4 regions of the Micromonospora sp. NPDC048843 genome follow, and region 1 is predicted to be linked to each of the others. Evidence: riboswitches for the same ligand, from Rfam matches in the RefSeq annotation. Region 1 holds a riboswitch; each other region holds the start of a gene.
The links. Region 1 has a riboswitch for cobalamin ahead of cobN (cobaltochelatase subunit CobN). Riboswitches for the same ligand answer to the same signal wherever they lie in the genome.
Positions count from the first base shown of each region.

Region 1 (3,409 bases):
CGCGCGGAGCACGATTCTGGTGCAGGCGGCTGAGCCGGTCAGCACCACGGCCGTGGTCGCCGCGACCGGGCTGCCGCTCGGTACCGTCGGTGGTCACCTGCGCGTGCTGACGGATGCCGGTCTGCTCCAGAAGCGCCGGTCAGGCCGGGAGGTCCTCTACTGGTGGACGGATGCGGCCCGGACGCTGGTGGCCGGGGCCTTATCGTTCTGACGGGACCCGGCGTGTCGGCCCATGCTGCCCGCACTCGGTACCGGGAGGGCCTGGATCAGGCGCCCTCGACGGCCGAGGCCGTCCTCCGGCCGGCGCAGATGTGCCGGCGGCGGGTAGAAGCATCGCAGTCACCCTTGAAGGTCAGCGCGCCGGGCTGGAGTGTCAGCATGAGGTTCTGCGCCAGGTCGACGGCCTCCTGTGCGAGGGGGAGGAGGCGGGCGTGGTCGGTCATAGCTGGCGGCTGCGATCCCAGAGCGAGCTGAACATCTCGTCGAATATCGGGTAGAGGCCGGAGGGGTCAGTGCTGCGCTCGATGACCGTCGCCGGGCAGTCGACGCCCCGCATCTGCGGTAGGTAGTGCTGAACAACGCAGAGCCGGTCATCGATCAAAGCACGTTGGCGCGAACGGGCTCGTCGTAGACGCCGGTCGTCCCGACCTTGCCATGATGCACAGCCGTCTTCTCGGCTGGCTGTCGCTGACCCGCCACCCGCGCCGATTTGGGCACGAGTAGCCCGGGGCTGACCGGGGCGGACTGAATCGTCCACGACATCAGCTCCAAAGGGCGTCGCACCCGCACTGCCCCCGGCAGGGGACCACGCCGCCAACGACCAACCAGCCCAGCAGCCCGCCGCAGCGGCGGACGACAACCTCGCGCGCCGATATTTCCGCAGGTCAATGTGGTGAGAACGGGCGTGCGACGGCGGGGTCCGCGTTGACCGGCGACGCGGCGGTGTGGCAGCATTCGCGGCCTGACGGCAGTGAAGGAAGTCGGTGCGATTCCGACGCGGTCCCGCCACTGTCACCGGGGAGCGATCCCCCCTCGTGAGTCACGGCCGTGTGTCTGCGGTTGGAAGGCCGGGGGAGAGCGTCGATCCGGAAGCCAGGATACTTCGGCCGTCGGACGTACCCCAGGGCGTGGACACCCGAGGAGGACCCGATGACGCACGGCGTCTCATTCATCGACGATTATCGTCGTATCGCGCTCCAGGCAGTGCATTCCAAGGGCACCGGCCACCGGCACCGCTGAGCTGATCGCCCGGCGCTGACCGGCCCCGACCCATGCGTCGGTGCGCCGTTCGCTCGGGCCGTCGTACCGGCTGACGCCGTACCCACCCGTATCGCCCCGGTCGCCTCAGTGAGGGCCCAGGGCGTCACTTTCCGGAGCCTGCCGTGCGCATCCTGCTGCTGTCCACCGCCGACACCGACCTGCTGGCCGCCCGCGCCAGCGGCGCCGACTACCGGTTGGCCAACCCCGCCCGAGTTACCGCCGAGGAGGTGCCCGCCCTGCTCGACGAGGTCGCCCTCGTCGTCGTACGCCTGCTCGGCGGTCGGCAGGCGTGGCCGGACGGCCTCGCTGCGGTGCTCGCCACCGGCGTGCCGACGGTGGTCCTCGGCGGTGAGGCGCTACCCGACGCGGAGCTGATGGCCATCTCCACAGTGCCATCCGGGGTCGTCAGCCAGTCGCTGGCGTATCTGACGGAGGGCGGCCCGGACAACCTCGGGCAGTTGGCCCGGTTCCTCTCCGACACGGTGCTGCTCACCGGCGAGGGGTTCGCCGCACCCACGCCCACCCCTGCGTACGGGGTACACGGCGAACACCCCGCCGCTCCGGACCGGCCCACAGTGGGGATCGTCTTCTACCGGGCGCATGCGCTGGCCGGCAACACCGACTTCGTCGACGTGCTCGCGGACGCGGTCCACAGAGCTGGCGGCAACCCGCTGCCGATCTTCTGCGGCTCGCTGCGCGGGCTGACCGCGGGCACCGGCCCACTCGGGCTCTTCGCCCGCTGTGACGCGCTGCTGGTCACGGTCCTCGCGGCCGGCGGCGCGGTCGCCGCCGACGCCTCCGGTGGCGGCGACGAGGACGCCTGGGACGTGGGCGCCCTGGCCGCCCTGGACGTGCCGGTCATCCAGGCCCTCTGCCTCACCAGCACCCGCGCGCAGTGGGCCGACAGCGACGCCGGTCTGTCCCCCCTGGACGCCGCCATGCAGGTGGCCATCCCCGAGTTCGACGGCCGGATCGTCACAGTGCCGTTCTCGTTCAAGCAGATCGACGCCGACGGCCTCTCGGTCTACGCCGCCGACCCCGAGCGGGCCGCCCGGGTCGCCGGGATCGCGGTGCGCCACGCCCGGCTGCGGTACGTGCCGCACGCCGACAAGCGCGTCGCCGTGGTGCTCAGCTCGTACCCCACCAAGCACTCCCGGGTCGGTAACGCCGTCGGGTTGGACACCCCGGCCTCGGCGGTCCGGCTGTTCGCCGCGCTGGCCGAGGCCGGCTACGACCTGGGTGACACGCCACCGCCGGACGACGGCGACGCGCTGATCCACGCGCTGATCGCCGCCGGTGGTCACGACGTGGAGTGGCTCACCCCGGAGCAGTTGGCCGCCGCCGAGGCCCGGATACCGGGGCCGACGTACCGGCGCTGGTTCGACCAGGTCCCGGCCGAGCTGCGCGAGCGGATGCGGGAGCACTGGGGTGAGCCACCGGGCGAGCTGTACACCGAGGGCGGCGACATCGTGCTCGCCGGGCTGCGCTTCGGCAACGTGGTGCTGCTGATCCAGCCACCCCGCGGCTTCGGGGAGAACCCGATCGCCATCTACCACGACCCGGACCTGCCGCCGAGTCACCACTACCTGGCCGCGTACCGCTGGCTGGCCTCGCCGGCCGCGGACGGCGGCTTCGGCGCGGACGCCGTGGTGCACCTGGGCAAGCACGGCACCCTGGAGTGGCTGCCCGGCAAGGGCCTCGGTCTGGCCGCCGGCTGTGCGCCCGACGCGGTCCTCGGCGACCTGCCGCTGGTGTACCCGTTCATCGTCAACGACCCCGGCGAGGGCACCCAGGCCAAGCGGCGGGCGCACGCCGTGGTCGTCGACCACCTGGTCCCGCCGATGGCCCGTGCCGAGACCTACGGCGACCTGGCCAAACTGGAACAACTGCTCGACGAGTACGCGACAGTGCAGGCCCTCGACCCGGCCAAGGTGCCCACAGTGCGAGCCCAGATCTGGGACCTGGTGCGCGCCGCCGAACTGCACCACGACCTGCACGCCGAGGCGATGCCCGACGCGGACGACTTCGACGACTTCGTGCTGCACCTCGACGGGTACCTGTGCGAGGTCAAGGACGTCCAGATCCGCGACGGGCTGCACATCCTCGCCGACGCTCCCACCGGCGAACCCCGGGTCAACCTGGTCCTGGC
Region 1 is NZ_JBEZGJ010000088.1:9,847-13,255, reverse strand. Features, by position in the region: gene AB0C20_RS20675 (helix-turn-helix domain-containing protein) at 1-211, shown strand, start outside; gene AB0C20_RS20670 (hypothetical protein) at 267-443, opposite strand; gene AB0C20_RS20665 (DUF5919 domain-containing protein) at 440-757, opposite strand; cobalamin riboswitch at 974-1,103, shown strand; gene cobN (cobaltochelatase subunit CobN) at 1,383-3,409, shown strand, end outside.

Region 2 (3,409 bases), on a different contig from region 1:
TAGGTGTCGCCGCGCAGGGTGAGGCCCTGGATCGCGAGCGCTGTGGAGTTGGTGGAGTCGCCGGCCGCGCCGGGGAAACCGCCGTGTGCCTTCTGTGTCGACGCGATCCAGCTCAACGCCTTGTCGACGGCGCTGACCGCGGCCGGGTCGTCGGTTGACGACGCGAGAGCCATCGCTGCCATCGCGGTGCTGTCGACGTCCCGGTCGGCGTCCGCCGCCGGGATGAGGCTGGGGAACGATCCGTCGGCGCGCTGGAGGCCCTTCAGGAAGGCGATCGGCTTGGCGGCGGCCTCGCCCTGTCCGGCGCGGCGCTGCGCGATGATGCCGAGCGACTGCCCGAACACCGATGTGGCGTACCGGTAGTTGCCGGCCCCGGCGCAGCCGGCCTGCATGTCGAGCTTGGCGCAGGTGACGTCACCGAGCGCGGCGATCAGGTCGTGTCCGCCGAAGGCACGCGGGTCGTACCCGGTGACCTGGGCGAGGAGGGCCACCTTGCCGATCGCGCCGCCAGCGGCGTAGTCGGTACCGATGCCGAGCCACGTGTCGACTGTGAATCCGCTGTCGCCGACCGCGCCGCCGCCGCGCAGGAACTCGACGATCGCCCGCAGCTTGGCGTCGTCCCCGCCGGTGGCGGCCAGGGCGTAGGCGCCGTCGATGCTCAACCCGAAGTCGGGGAAGCCGGGGAACGACTCGTAGTACCTGCCGTCGATCAGGTTGGTCGGCGCGACGAGGTAGGACACCCCCTTGACCAGGTCGGGTCGCGGCCCGGCCGGCGGTGGCGGCGCACCCAGGCTGGCCAGGTTCTTGCCGGCCAGCGCGAGCGCGGCACCGGTCGTGGCGGCCAGGTCGGCGTCCGGGTTGCTCGGGTCGGGGCTGAGCCCACCGCCGGTGGTGATCCGGCCGACCAGCAGGCCGGTGGCGGCAGCGGCCCGGTCGGCGAGGCCCAGCACGGCGAGGGCCTGCGCGGCGTACCCGGTGGAGTAGGTGTCGGTGACCCCCGCGCCGGCGTACGGCTGGTAGCCGCCGTCGGGCTCCTGCGCGCCGGACAGGAACGCCTTTGCCGAATTCAGCGCCGCGTCGTGCCCGCCGAGTGTGTGCAGCGCCAGGACGGCCAGGGCCGTGGCGGCGAGGTCCGGATCACAGGCATCGGTCGGGCTGAGCCATCCGCCGGCGAAGGCGCCGGTCGCACACTGCTGCGCTGTCAACCGGGAGACGGTTGCGGCGGGCGGGGTGACGCCGGCCCGCTTGAGCGCGAGCAGCGCGCTCGCGTGGCTCATCGGGCCGGCGGATCCGGCGAAGTCACCAGCAGCGGCACAGCCAGCGGCGATGTCGGTCGCGGCGCAGACGTGGTCGGTGAGCGTGGCGATCAGATCCCGGCCGCCGAACGCACGGGGGTCGCCGCCGATGATCGTGGCGAGGAGCGCGAGGTCGGCGACGTTGCCGGCGTGCGGCGCGGCGGTGTCACCGTTGGGGAAGATCGCGGCGTCGACGTGCGTCCGGAGGTAGTCGACGACCTTCGTCAGGGTCTGAGCCTGACCGCCGGTCCCGGCCAGGGCTGTGGCGACGGCGATGGTCCGGTGGTAGTCGACACCCCAGTTGTCGACGTGGTCGCCATCGGTCAACTGCCCCACCAGGTAGCTCGCGACGGCCTTGACCTGGGCTTCCGTCGGCCGCGCCGGTTCGGGTGTCCCCGTCGGGGTCGCCGTCGGGGTCGCCGTCGCGCTCGGGGTCGGGCCGCTCGCGCGCACCGACGCGGGGGTGAAGCTCGGCGCCCCGGTGGAGCCGCCGATGTCGGTGCCGCCGAAGACCCACGCCTCGACCTCGCCCGGCCCCGGTCGCTGCGCCATCGCCCCGAGTGGACTGTAGGTCCAGTGGTCCTGCCCGGCCGGGGCGATCCAGTAGGACCAGTAGGCCGTCGCTGGCGGGGTCAACTGGCACGCCTCGTCGGCCGGCGTCGGGCGTTCGGCGCCGGCGTCGAAGGCGGCTGAGCCGATCCGGCAGATGAACCCGGGCCCGTCGTGGGCGGTGCCGGTCGTGGTGAAGCCCGCCTCGTGCAGCAGGTCCAGACCGGTGGTCGGGGCGGCGTCGCAGCCCCGCAGCAGCGGCCCACCCCACGCCCCGAAGTCGACCGCCACGATCGCGCCCTGGGTGGGGGTGCACGCCTCCAGCGGATCGGCGAGCGCCGCACGGGTCGGCACCACGAGCGCCAACGCGCCGAGCAGCACCGCGGCGACGAGCGCCAACCACGGCGCGGGAGTCCGCGACGTTCGACTGACCAGTGGGGACATGGCGACTCTCTCAGGGGTAGCGGCGCAGGCGCGGACGCGGACCCCGAGGACAAGTCCCGGAAATCTGGCTCCGCGCCGTGTACCTCGACGGCGCTGCGGTGCTCTATCCAGCCAGGTAATCCGACTCGTCCCGATTGGGACCTACGGCTGCGGGCCAGCGCCGGACTTTGACCGGCTTCCCCTGACTGCTGGATCGCGGTCATCGGACCACAGCAGCAACCACCCAGTCAACGCGAGAACGTGTCATGTACCTAACAGCGCGCGGTAGGGACTTCCTCCCATACGGTGACCGCGTCATCGCGTGGGGGAACCCGGTGGAAATCCGGGGCTGACGCGCAACGGTGAGGACGGTTGGCCGTCCCGAGCCCGACTACCCACGTGGTGACGCAGCACCTGCGGTATCCGTCCCACGCGTCCTGCGGCCGGCCCGCCCCGCTCCGCCGGCTCTCCCGTTGGGCCCCGGGTCGAGGCAGTCGTGCCCCGTACCCCCAAGGAGACCCGATGTCCTCGCGCCTTTCCTCCGGCAGTCGCCGGAGACGTCTCGCGACGGTTCCCGCCGCCGCGTTGATCGCCACTGTCGTCGCTGTCGCGACCGGTGCCGCACCGGCCGCCGCGACCTCGACGGCGGCGCAGATCGCCACCGCCAAGACCAACGGCGTCGCCTACCTGCGCACCCTCCAGGCAGTCGACGGCAGCTACGCCAGCGGCGGGCTGTCGAACGAGTGGGTGTTCAGCGCGTTCGCCCCCGCCGGTGTCGCGGCGGTGGACGTCTACCCCTCCGGCGACACGACAAAGAACGCCCGCACCGTGTACCGCAACCAACTCTCCGCCGCGTCCTGGCCGAGCACCTCCCCTGTCGTCACCGACTACGAGCGCGGTGTCCTGAACGCCTATGCCGCCGGCATCGACCCCGCTCGCGTCTCCCCCGCCCGCAACCTGATCGCCGACACCATCGCCTACTGGCAGACCGGCTCGGCCGGCTACTACGGCCCGCCGGCCAACTTCAACGGCACCGTATTCGCCACCCTCGCCCTGGCCGGCGCGAAGACCCAGGCCGGTGCCGCCCGCGTACCGCAGGCGCTCCTCAACCTGTCGGTCACCCGGATCCGCAACAACCAGCA
Region 2 is NZ_JBEZGJ010000084.1:859-4,267, reverse strand. Features, by position in the region: gene AB0C20_RS20025 (prenyltransferase/squalene oxidase repeat-containing protein) at 1-2,288, opposite strand, end outside; cobalamin riboswitch at 2,381-2,520, opposite strand; cobalamin riboswitch at 2,563-2,685, shown strand; gene AB0C20_RS20020 (prenyltransferase/squalene oxidase repeat-containing protein) at 2,790-3,409, shown strand, end outside.
Region 2: it holds a riboswitch for cobalamin, as region 1 does, so the genes downstream of both, AB0C20_RS20025 (prenyltransferase/squalene oxidase repeat-containing protein) here and cobN (cobaltochelatase subunit CobN) in region 1, are expected to answer to the same signal.

Region 3 (3,409 bases), on a different contig from region 1:
CGACCGTCGCCTCGCCGTCCGTGCTGGCGAGGGCCTCGGTCACCTGATCGGTAGGCGTCGGATCGACAGCAACGCCCGCGCGGGCCGTGACGACCGTGTCGCCCTTGCGCGCCGCCGGCACTGTGGCGGGCCGCCGCTTGTCGCTCGCGGTACGCGCGACGACGCCGGTCGCCGCGCCGGTCTTGCCCCCGACGGTCTTGCCAGCGCCGGCCCTGCCCCCGACGGTCTTGTCCCCGGCAGCTTTGCCGCCGACGGTCCTGCCAGCGCCGGCCCTGTTCGTGGCACGGGCGCCACCGCCGCGTCGACCGGAGGTCGCCGCCGAGGTACGGCCCCGGCCGGTGGGTGTGCCGGCGGATCGGCGACGCCAGACGACGAACCCGGCCACCGCCCCGACCGCCGCGACCGCCGCCGCCCAGCCGGCCCAGACCAGTGCCCCGGGACCGCTCTCCTCGGTCGACCCGGTCGACGGGGCCGCCGCAGCCGGCGGGGTCGACGGATCGTCCGCGGTGGTCGGCACCGCCGAGGCCTGCCCGGACGAGTTGTGCTGCTCGGTGGCGGCCACCAGAGCCGGGTCCGGTTGGGTCGACGGCGGGCTCCACCCCTTCGGCGCTGCCGTCACCCGCCCGTCGTGGCGGAAGGTCAGGGTGCCCCGCACGGTGTCGCCGTCCGAGGCGACCGACAGATAGCTCACCGAGTACTGGCCCTTGGCGGGCAGGTGGGCGACGGACACCACCGCGGGGAACCCCGTCGTGTACTCCCGTGGCTCGAACTGCCCATTGACCAGGAAGTACTCGCGTACCGGCTTGTCCAGTGGCTTCGGCTCCCCATACGACCAGCCGTTGTCGACACGGACGCCGCCCGGGGCGGTGATCGTGAAGAACGCGTTGGCGGCGGCCTTCTCGGTGAAGTAGAGCCGCACCTCCGTCAACGGCTCGCGCACTGTGGCGCCGCTCGCCGGTGTGGACATGGCGAGGGTCCCGTGCGCTGCGGCGGGTTGGGCGGACGCGAGGAGAGCGACAGCCGAGGCGAGGAGGAACGCGAGGAGGCCAGAGACCACCCGCCCGCAAGTCTGGGGGAGACGACGCATCTGGATATCCTCACCCTCGCGAGACTTTTTTCAAGAGCTGACGATCTTCTTCCTCAGATGGCAAAAGTTGACGATCAGGTCATCCGTCGCCGCGGCAGGACGCCCCGGGTGGACACATTCCCTGGCCAGCTATGCTCGCCGACGGCGCTGGTTCGCCCCGTCGTGACCGGCGGGGCGTCGTAAGAGGGAACCCGGTGAAAATCCGGGGCTGCCCCGCAGCGGTGAGTGGGAACGACCGCCGTCATCAGCACTGGGCCAGTGGCCTGGGAAGCGACGGCCAGTAGGCGACCGGCGCGACCGGTCAGGCCCGCGAGTCCGAAGACCTGCCGGCGCCGCGTACACAACCGTGTGCGCTGCCGTCGGTCTCGCGGGTGGGCTGAGCGGGTGACGGGCCGCGCGTGTGGTGCACGGCCAGGTCCTCGTCAGCGTGTCCGTGACCCGGCGGTGTGGTTTCCCGAGGGACGGACTACCGCTGTGCACGACACCACCACCATCGCCGGCCGCGCGCCGTCGGCGTCGCACCTGACCCTTTCGCAGATCATGGACCAGCACCACACCAACCTGATGGGTACGGTGCACGGCGGCCGGATCCTCAACCTCATCGACTCCGTCGCCGGTGTGGTCGCAGCCCGGCACTCCGACGGGCCGGCGGTGACCGCCGCCATCGACGAGACGGCGTTCCTCCGCGCGGTGCGGGTCGGTGACGTGGTGCACGTCGATGCCCGGATCACCTGGGCCGGCCGCAGCTCGATGGAGGTGGCCGTCAAGGTGACCGCCGACCGGTGGGACCGGGCGGTGCCGCCCACCGACGTGGCCACCGCCCACCTGGTCATGGTCGCCATCGACGACGACGGCCAGCCTCGGACGGTGCCACCGCTGCTACCGGAGACCGACGGAGACCGGCGACGGTACCGGGAGGCGGAGATCCGTCGGAAGCACCGACTGGCGCTGCGACGCGCGCTGCTCGACGGCGCCGAAGACGACTGACCCGCGCTCGGGCCCGCCCGTTGCGGCGCTGGCGCGGTCCGAGGAACCCGCCCCGCCGCCTATCCGGTCGGATAGCGTCCACGTGAAGCCTCGATCACGGAGAGTGTGGATGGTTATGCGCGCTGCGGTGCTGCGGGAGTTCGACGTTCCGCTGACGGTCGAGGAGATCGATCAACCCATCCCCGGGCGCGGGCAGGTGCTGGTGCGGGTAATCGCCAGCGGGGTCAACCCGCTCGACACGAAGATCCAGGCAGGTAAGGCCGCGCACGCGCGCGTCGAGCTGCCTGCGGTGCTCGGCCTGGACCTCGCCGGCGTCGTCGCGGCGGTCGCCGCGGACGTGACCGGCTTCGAGCCGGGAGACGAGGTGTACGGGCTGTGCGGGGGCGTCGGCGACCTCCAGGGCTCGCTGGCCGAGTACGCCGCCGTGGACGCTCGACTGCTGGCCCACAAGCCGAGGAGCCTCTCGATGCGGGAGGCCGCCGCGTTGCCCCTGGCGGCGGTCACCTCCTGGGAGGGGTTGGTCGACCGGGCCGGAGTCCGCGCCGGGCAGAAGGTCCTGGTGCACGGCGGTGCCGGCGGTGTCGGACACGTGGGCGTGCAGCTTGCCCAGGCGAGAGGCGCCGAGGCGTATGCCACTGGCGGGCCGGCGAGCCTGCGGGTGATCGAGAGTCTGGGCGCGGTGCCGATCGACTACACAGCGAGCAAGGTCGAGGAGTACGTCGAGAGGTACACCGGCGGCGAGGGCTTCGACATCGTGATGGACAACGTCGGCGGCGCGACGCTCGACGCGTCGTTCGCGGCGGTACGCACCTACCACGGGCACGTCGTCAGCGCGCTGGGCTGGGGCTCACACTCGCTCGCCCCGCTGTCGTTCCGAGGCGCGACCTACTCCGGCGTGTTCACCCTGCTGCCGATGCTCACCGGGCGCGGCCGCGAACACCACGGCGACATCCTGCGCGAGATCGCGACGCTGGCCGACGCTGGTGCGTTGCGCCCGCGACTGGATCCGCGCACGTTCACGCTCGACAGGGTCATGGACGCCCATCGGCTGGTCGCCGACGGCACCGCCGAGGGCAAGGTCGTCGTGGACGTCCCCGGTTGAGCCGAGCCGTTCGTTCACACCGAAGGGGTCAGCACTGGGATCCTGGTTGTCGCTCCGGTGACGTCTGCCCATGCCGAGATTCGTGCTCTACGGCGACGAGTACGGGCCTGGGTCGCAGGTTGGCCGGACCACCATGAGCACTTCTTCGTCGAAGAGCCGAACCTCACGGACGCGGAGTGCTCGAAAAGGGTGGCGCGTGCGGGGCGGTGGTTGGGTAGCGTCCCGGGCGTGAT
Region 3 is NZ_JBEZGJ010000211.1:5,824-9,232, reverse strand. Features, by position in the region: gene AB0C20_RS31840 (copper resistance protein CopC) at 1-1,087, opposite strand, end outside; cobalamin riboswitch at 1,219-1,433, shown strand; gene AB0C20_RS31835 (acyl-CoA thioesterase) at 1,562-2,074, shown strand; gene AB0C20_RS31830 (zinc-dependent alcohol dehydrogenase family protein) at 2,184-3,176, shown strand; gene AB0C20_RS31825 (nucleotidyltransferase domain-containing protein) at 3,405-3,409, shown strand, end outside.
Region 3: it holds a riboswitch for cobalamin, as region 1 does, so the genes downstream of both, AB0C20_RS31835 (acyl-CoA thioesterase) here and cobN (cobaltochelatase subunit CobN) in region 1, are expected to answer to the same signal.

Region 4 (3,409 bases), on a different contig from region 1:
TGCGATGGCGCTGACGGTGGCCTGCTGGATCCGCGTCGCGGGGCGCGAGCGCAGGTAGTAGGTGGTCTTCAGCCCTGCCTTCCAGGCGTACAGGTACATCGAGGAGAGCTTGCCGATGGTCGGCGCGGCCAGGAACAGGTTCAGCGACTGGGACTGGTCGATGAACGGGGCGCGGGCGGCGGCCAGGTCGATCAGCGCCCGCTGCGGCAGCTCCCACGCGGTGCGGAACAGCTCCCGTACGCCGACCGGAAGCTCGGCGATGTCCTGCACCGACCCCTCCGCCCGCTTGATCGCCGAACGGACCCGCTCGGTCCACAGACCGCGGGCCTTCAGCTCGCGTACCAGAGCGGTGTTGACCTGGAGGAACTCCCCGGACAGGGTCTCTCGCTTGAACAGGTTGGACACCTGCGGCTCGATGCACTCGTAGCACCCGGCGATCGAGGCGATGGTGGCGGTCGGCGCGACCGCCACGAGCAGCGAGTTGCGCAGCCCGTACGCCTCGACCCGCTCACGCAGCGCGTCCCACCGCGCGGTCTGCGTGCCCTCGACACCCCACAGGTCGGGCTGGAGCTGGCCCCGCGCGGCCCGGGTCTGCGGGTACGCCGGGTGCGCGCCGAAGTCGCGCGCCAGGTCGGCGGAGGTCTCCAGCGCCGTCAGGTACAGCTCCTCGCTGATCCGGGTGGACAGCTCCCGGGCGGCCGGCGAGTCGAACGGCAGCCGCAGCGCGAAGAAGGCGTCCTGTAGGCCCATCAGTCCGAGTCCGACCGGCCGCCAGCGGGGGTTGCTCGCCGCCGCCTGCGCGGTCGGGTAGTAGTTGATGTCGATGACGCGGTCGAGGAAGGTCACAGCGGTCCGCACCGTGGCGCGCAGCCGATCCCAGTCGATGCCGTCGGCGGTGAGATGGGCGGCGAGGTTCACCGAGCCGAGGTTGCACACGGCGGTCTCGGTGTCACTGGACACCTCGATGATCTCGGTGCAGAGGTTCGACAGGTGCACCACGTTGCCCGGCTCGGCGGTCTGGTTGCAGAGCCGGTTGGCGGCGTCCTTGAAGGTCATCCAGCCGTTGCCGGTCTGGGCGAGGGTCCGCATCATCTTCCCGTACAGCTCCCGTGCCGGGATCTGCCGCACGTAGCGGCCCTGCGCCTCGGCCTCCCGGTACGCGGCGTCGAACCGCTCCCCCCACAGGTCGGGCAACTCGGGCACCTCGTGCGGGTCGAACAGCGACCACAGCTCGTCGGCCTCGACCCGGCGCATGAACTCGTCCGGGATCCAGTTGGCCAGGTTGAGGTTGTGGGCGCGTCGGGCGTCCTCGCCGGTGTTGTCCCGCAGTTGCAGGAACTCCTCGATGTCCGGGTGCCACGGCTCCAGGTAGACGCAGGCCGCGCCCTTGCGGCGGCCACCCTGGTTCACCGCGGCGACGCTCGCGTCCAACGTGCGCAGCCACGGCACGATCCCGTTGGACTGCCCGTTCGTGCCCCGGATCAGCGCTCCCCGGGAGCGGACCCGGGAGTACGCGATGCCGATGCCACCGGCGAACTTGGACAGGTTGGCGACCTGGGCGTACCGCTGGTAGATCGAGTCCAGCTCGTCGAGCGGGGAGTCGACCAGGTAGCAGGAGGACATCTGGGTGTGCCGGGTGCCGGAGTTGAACAAGGTCGGTGAGCTGGGCAGGTAGGCCAGGCTGGACATCAGCCGGTAGAAGCCGACAGCCTCGTCCGCCGTCCGGGCCAGGCCGCAGGCCACCCGCAGCAGCCAGTACTGCGGGGTCTCCAGCACCAGTCGGCTGGTGGGGTGGCGCAGCAGGTAGCGGTCGTACACGGTGCGCAGGCCGAAGTACTCGAACCGGCGGTCGCCGTCGGGGTCGATGGCGTGGTCGAGCGTCGCGGCGTGTGCGGCGACGAACGCGGCGGTGTCGTCACCGATCAGGCCCTCGGCGTGGCCGACCCGGATCGCCGCGCTGAACGAGGTGATGCCCTGTCGACGCACCTCCTTGTCGACGTAGCCGGCCAGCAGCCGCGCGGCGAGGCGTGAGTACTGCGGCTCCTCACCGATCATCTCGGCGGCGGTCTGGATGGACAGCCGGTCCAGTTCGGCAGTGGTCGCGCCGTCGTAGAGGCCGCTGATGGTGCGGGTGGCCACCCGCATCGGATCGACGTCGGCCAGGTCGTCGGCCCACCGCTCGACCGCCCGGACGATCTTGTTCACGTCCACTCGTTCGGTGCCGCCGTCGCGCTTGCGGACCCGCATCGGCGTCCGCCGCAGGATCGCGTCGCCGCTGGCCGGGACTACCTCGGTGACTGTCACCACTCGCTCCTCGGAGTTCGAGACCTGGTGGCCCGGACGCGAGGAGACAGACACCGACGGACGCCACGCCAGCCCGGCGTGGGTCAGGTGGCGTCAGCCGTCCCACGCGGCCTCGGACCGCCGCCCACCCGGATGCGGGTACGCGGCGCGCTGGCAGGTCTTCGGACTCGCGGGCACGACCGGGCTCGCCGGTCTCCTACTGGCCGTCGCTTCCCAGGCCGATTGGTGGCCCAGTGCTGATGACGGCGGTCGTTCCCACTCACCGCTGCGGGACAGTCCCGGATTTCCACCGGGTTCCCTGTTGCCTCGACCGCACTGGATGAGCGGCCGAACCAGCTGCGCTCGACACCATATATAGGGACGCAGTCGTTGTCACACCCCACATGTCGGTCTCGGGCGTGTCGGCTGCTCACTCGGTGACCACCGTCACCACCGCGGCCAACCACCCCACGCCGACCGAGGCCGGGCACCAGAGACCGGACTCTCCGCGCGAGTGTCGACAGTCGACAAAGATTTGATGTATCGGAGCCACGGCACCGCAAAGTACTCCCATACGTCGACGTCAATGCCTCGGCGCGAGGTGGAACATCCGATCTCCACGCCCCGCCACCCCCGCCACCTTCCCCCGCCTACCGGCACGATGGGCGATAAGGCGGAGCGGCTCGGCGACGCAAACATCATACGTCTGCGGGTCAGCGGTGATCGACATCGTTGACGTGCTGGAGCAGCCCTCCGTATACTCCCAGTGATCATCTGATCTTTAGCCTAGCCGGGCGAGGAGCGCATGCCGCAGATCACTGCCGTCACCGTCGAAGACGTCCGCTTCCCCACCTCCCTGACCGCTGACGGGTCAGACGCCATGAACAAGGACGGCGACTACTCGGCGGCTTACGTCGTCCTGCACACCGACGGCGTCGACGGCGCGGGGGCGCCACTCGCGGGGCACGGCCTGACCTTCACCATCGGTCGAGGCAACGACATCGTCGCGGCGGCCGCAGTCCACCAGGCACAGCTTCTGGTGGGCCTGGACGTGGCGACCATGGCAGCGGACATGGGCGCGGTCTACCGCCTCCTCACCTCCGACTCGCAACTGCGCTGGCTCGGC
Region 4 is NZ_JBEZGJ010000020.1:42,314-45,722, forward strand. Features, by position in the region: gene AB0C20_RS07610 (ribonucleoside-diphosphate reductase subunit alpha) at 1-2,247, opposite strand, end outside; cobalamin riboswitch at 2,439-2,656, opposite strand; gene AB0C20_RS07615 (enolase C-terminal domain-like protein) at 3,089-3,409, shown strand, end outside.
Region 4: it holds a riboswitch for cobalamin, as region 1 does, so the genes downstream of both, AB0C20_RS07610 (ribonucleoside-diphosphate reductase subunit alpha) here and cobN (cobaltochelatase subunit CobN) in region 1, are expected to answer to the same signal.